Regions from separate parts of the Nocardioides sp. CCNWLW239 genome, predicted to be linked through region 1. Evidence: riboswitches for the same ligand, from Rfam matches in the RefSeq annotation. Region 1 holds a riboswitch; the other holds the start of a gene.

Region 1 (2,454 bases):
AAGGCCTTCGCCGCGGCGGCGGCGATCTCCCAGGGCTACTCGCTGAAGTCGACGTGGGCCGGCGACTCGCCGTTCACGACCTACTCCGGCTCCGAGGTGGTCAACGAGGGTGAGCAGGCCGGCATCGCCGACGGCATGGACTACGGCCAGCACATCACGATGCTCAAGGCGATGGAACAGTCGGTCAACACGGCCTTCATCGACATGACCGAGTCGATGGGTGGTCCGCAGGCCGGTCGCAAGGCGATCTACGACACCGCGGTCGCCGCGGGGATCGCCCCGGCGGAGGCGGACCCGAAGTTCCCCGGGATCCCGAGCACCACCACCGACTTCGACCACAAGACCGACGACCGGATCGCGCTCGGTCGCGCCAACGTCAGCCCGATCAACTTGGCCAACGCCTACGCCACGATCGCCAACGGCGGCTACCGCCACGACGTGCACGTGGTGAAGAAGGTCCGCGACCGGGCCGGCAACGTCCTCTACAGCTGGAACGGACGCAAGAACGCCCGGCACGCGATCTCCGAGGACATCGCCGCTGACGTGACGTACGCGATGCAGGGTGTGGTGCAGAGCGGTTCGGGCAAGAAGGCCCAGACCATCGGTCATCCGGTGGCCGGCAAGACCGGCACCGCCACCTGCGGCGAGTCGCAGCACGTCTGCTCGTCCTGGTTCGCCGGATTCACCCCGCAGGTCGCCACCGCCGTCCGTTACTCGCGCGGCAACGGCGAGGGGCCGCTCGACGGCGGCTGGATGCCGTCCTACTTCGGTGCCGACTATCCCACCGAGACCTGGGCCGCGATCATGGCGAAGGCCATGGAGGGCAAGGAGGTCGAGAGTTTTCCGGAACCGGTCTACGTCGACGGCCAGGATCCCGAGTCCGGCCACGAGGAGAACCTGATCGCTCCTCCGCCGGAGGAGAAGAAGGACAAGGGCGAGAAGGACTGTGACCCGATCGCCGAGTTCTTCGGTGCGTGCGATGGTGACGATGAGAACGGGGACGGGTGGGGCGACCGGGGTCGCCCCGGACGCGGCGGCGACTGACGGGGTCCGGGCGTCTCGGATCACGAGACTCTCGTCCGTTGAGTGAGACGGGCGATTTGCGGACGCCTGGGTTGTCCGGCACGATCCTCGGCGAAGGTCACGACTGCCAGCGCGAAGCCCCGGCTTGCTGGCGGGCAACCCTCCTACGCGGCGGGGTGCTCCGGGTGACGACCAGGCCCTCGCCGAGGTGGCGTGGGCAAGCGCGTGCTCCACCGGGCAACCCCTGGGGGAGCCATGACCCGAAGGGTGCCCCCATGTCCCTGCTTCCGCTCGTCGGCTCCGACACGCAGGTCCCGCTGCTGGACGGCACGACCACGACGTACGCCAACCTCGATGTCGCCGCGTCGGCGCCGGCCCTGCAGAGCGTGGCCGACCGGGTGGCCGAGGTCCTTCCCTGGTACGCCTCGGTGCATCGCGGCGCCGGCTACCTGTCCCAGGTGTCGACCGCCCTCTACGAGGAGTCCCGCGCGACCATCGGTGCCTACGTGGGCGCCCGCGAGGACGACGTCACCGTCATCACCCGCAACACCACCGACGCGGTGAACCTGCTGGCCGGCTGCGTACCCGGGCGGGTGCTCGTCCTCGACATCGAGCACCACGCCAACCTGCTCCCGTGGCACCGGGTCGAGGCGGGCGTCACCGCCATCGCCGGACGCGACACCCTTGCAGGCACCATCGACGCCCTCGCGAGCGAGCTGGCCCGAGGCGACTTCGCGCTCGTGGCCGTCACCGGCGCCTCCAACGTCACCGGCGAAGCGCTGCCGATCGACGAGATCGTCACCCTGGCCCACGCCCACGGCGCCCGCGTCCTCGTCGACGGCGCCCAGCTGCTCGCCCACCGCCACTTCTCGCTGGCTGCGACCGGTGCGGACTACGTCGCGTTCTCCGGCCACAAGCTCTATGCCCCGTACGGCGCGGGTGCCCTGGTCGGCCGCCGCGACTGGCTCGACGTCGGCACGCCCTATCTGGCCGGGGGAGGGGCGGTCGACGACGCCAGCCACCACTCCGGGTCCGAACCGAGTGGCCGTGCGCTCGTCGAGTCCACGTGGCAGCCCGCACCTGCCCGCCACGAGGGAGGCTCGCCCAACGTCATCGGCGCCGCCGCGCTGGCCGCGGCCTGTACGACTCTCGGCGGCCTCGAGCCCGCCGATCTGGACCGCCACGAGGCGTCGCTGAGGGGGCGCCTCGTGGCCGGCCTGTCGGCTCTCCCCGGCGTCGAGGTCCTTCGCCTCTGGCCCGACTCCGACGAGCCGGTCAGCGTCGTCACCTTCACGGTCGACGGCATCGAGCCCGGCCGGGTCGCGGCGTACCTCTCTGCCGAGCACGGCCTGGGCGTACGCGACGGCCGCTTCTGCGCCCAGCCGCTCCTCAAGCGCCTCGGACTCGCCGGCGGTGCGGTCCGCGCCAGCA
Region 2 (2,454 bases), on a different contig from region 1:
TCGACGGCGCCGCCGGAGGAGCGGGTGGCGTCGAGCACGTAGATGCCGTCGGCCGGGTTGCCGATGGCCAGCGACTTGGCGATGGTGTCGGGCTTGACCGGGCGGATGGCGTCGACACCGGCCTTGAACGCGGTCGCGACCGGATTGCAGCCGGTGGCCTGGGCACCGAAGATCCGGTAGGGCTTCTCCTCGACCAGACCGAGCTTGATCAGCTCCTTGAAGGCCTTGTCGACCTTGGTCAGCTGGGAGCCGCTGGCCACCGGGATGACGATCTGGTCGGGCAGGCGCCAGCCGAGCTGCTCGGCGATCTCGAAGCCGAGCGTCTTGGAGCCCTCGGCGTAGAAGGGACGTACGTTGACATTCACGAACGCCCAGCCGTCCTCCTCCGCGGCGATCTCCTGAGCGAGCTTGTTGACATCGTCGTAGTTGCCGTCGACGGCGATCAGGTTGTCGGTGAAGACAGCCGAGTTGACCTGCTTGGGCTGCTCGAGGTTGCTCGGGATGAAGACCGCGGTGGGGATCCCGGCGCGGGCGCCGGCGGCGGCCACCGCGTTGGCCAGGTTGCCGGTCGAGGGGCAGGCGAAGACCTTGGCGTCGAGCTCGCGGGCGGCGCTCAACGCGCAGGCGACGACGCGGTCCTTGAAGGAGTTGGTCGGGTTGGTCGAGTCGTCCTTCACCCAGAGCTTCTCGATGCCGAGCTCCTTGGCGAGGTTCTTGGCGTCCAGCAGACGGGTGAAGCCGGGCTCGGTGTTGGGGCTCTGCTCGATGTCGTCCGGCACCGGCAGCAGCGCCTTGTAGCGCCAGATGTTGCGGGGTCCGGCCTCGATCTCCTCGCGGGTCACGGCCGGGAAGTCATAGGCCACCTCCAGTGGCCCGAAACACTCCGGACAGGCGTAATGCGGTCCGAGCTCGATCTGATGTCCGCACTCACGGCAGGACAGAGCCGAGGCGTTCCCGAACGCTCCCTCGCGCAGACCCTTCTTCTCCGTGGTGGTGCCGTTGGGCTCCGATGTCACAGCGCTCATGAGAAACCTCCTCCTCATCTTCCCCGATCACGTCTCTCGCGCCGGGCCGGAATTAGCACCTGCTCCGCTACCCGCCCAGGCTTGGGAGGAGGCTCGCGGTCGGTTGCCGGGACTTCACTGGGCCGTTCCCTCAGTCCCTCTCGATGAGCAGTAGCGATCGTACGGCAGGTATTGCCCAGCCCACACACCCGGGTCCCACTCCGCGGACCAGAGGTCCACGATCCGGACAGACGGGCTCCCCCGCGTGCCACAAACAGCTGTAACACGCTGTTACATGGCACTATCCGGTCGTCAGAAACGACCGGATAGTGCCATGAACGACGTGTTACCCCTCAGGCGGCGTGCGCGGCCCCCCTCTCAGCGTTGTCCCCCGCGGTTCCGGCGAGAGCACCACGTACGACATCGCGTACGTCGCTGACCAGGTTGATCGTCAGCGCCTGCTTCACGTCGTCCGGCACCTCGTCCAGGTCGGGCTCGTTGCGCTGTGGCACGAAGACCTCGGTCAGGCCGGCCCGCTGGGCGGCGAGCAGCTTCTGCTTGAGGCCACCGATGGGCAGGACCCGGCCGGAGAGGGAGACCTCGCCGGTCATGCCGACCTCGCTGCGCACCGGGCGACCGGTCGCGAGCGAGGTGAGCGCGGTGACCATGGTGATCCCGGCCGACGGACCGTCCTTGGGAACCGCTCCCGCCGGCACGTGGACATGCAGCGAGCGGTCGAGCACGGCCGGGTCGACCCCCAGCTCGGCCGCGTGCGAGCGGACGAAGGAGAGCGCGATCTGCGCAGACTCCTTCATCACCTCGCCGAGCTGACCGGTGATGTTCAGCCCGGTCTGCCCGTCGGCCGCGGACGCCTCGATGAAGAGCACGTCCCCACCGAGCCCGGTGACGGCCAGTCCGGTGGCGACCCCCGGGACCGACGTACGCTCCGCCGACTCCGGCGTGAACCGGGGCCGTCCGACGAGGTCCTTGAGGTTGTCCAGGTCGACCTCGACGTGCTCCGTGCCGGTGGCCAGCTTCGTCGCCGCCTTGCGCAGCGCCTTGGCGAGGAGCCGCTCGAGCTGGCGTACGCCCGCCTCGCGGGTGTAGTTCGCCGCCAGCTCACGCAGGGCATCGTCGGAGACCGTGACCTCCGCAGGCGTCACCGCGGCGCGCTCGAGCTGCCGGGGCAGCAGGAAGTCGCGGGCGATGGCGACCTTGTCGTCCTCGGTGTAGCCGTCGATCGTGACCAGCTCCATCCGGTCCAGCAGCGCGCTCGGGATCTGCTCCACGACGTTGGCCGTGGCGATGAAGAGCACGTCGGAGAGGTCCAGGTCGAGCTCGAGGTAGTGGTCGCGGAAGGTGTGGTTCTGCGCCGGGTCGAGCACCTCGAGCAGGGCCGCGGCCGGGTCGCCCCGGTAGTCGGAGCCGACCTTGTCGACCTCGTCGAGGA

What was found. Region 1 has a riboswitch for S-adenosylmethionine ahead of WBG06_RS23890 (aminotransferase class V-fold PLP-dependent enzyme). Riboswitches for the same ligand answer to the same signal wherever they lie in the genome.
Region 2: linked by a shared signal. The riboswitch ahead of thrC (threonine synthase) and the one ahead of WBG06_RS23890 (aminotransferase class V-fold PLP-dependent enzyme) in region 1 are both predicted to bind S-adenosylmethionine.

The regions. Positions count from the first base shown of each region.
Region 1 covers NZ_JBBBNW010000008.1:75,909-78,362, forward strand. Annotated here, with positions in the region: gene WBG06_RS23885 (transglycosylase domain-containing protein) at 1-1,044, shown strand, start outside; SAM riboswitch class IV at 1,140-1,253, shown strand; gene WBG06_RS23890 (aminotransferase class V-fold PLP-dependent enzyme) at 1,299-2,454, shown strand, end outside.
Region 2 covers NZ_JBBBNW010000001.1:494,517-496,970, forward strand. Annotated here, with positions in the region: gene thrC (threonine synthase) at 1-1,025, opposite strand, end outside; SAM riboswitch class I at 1,037-1,175, opposite strand; gene lon (endopeptidase La) at 1,358-2,454, opposite strand, start outside.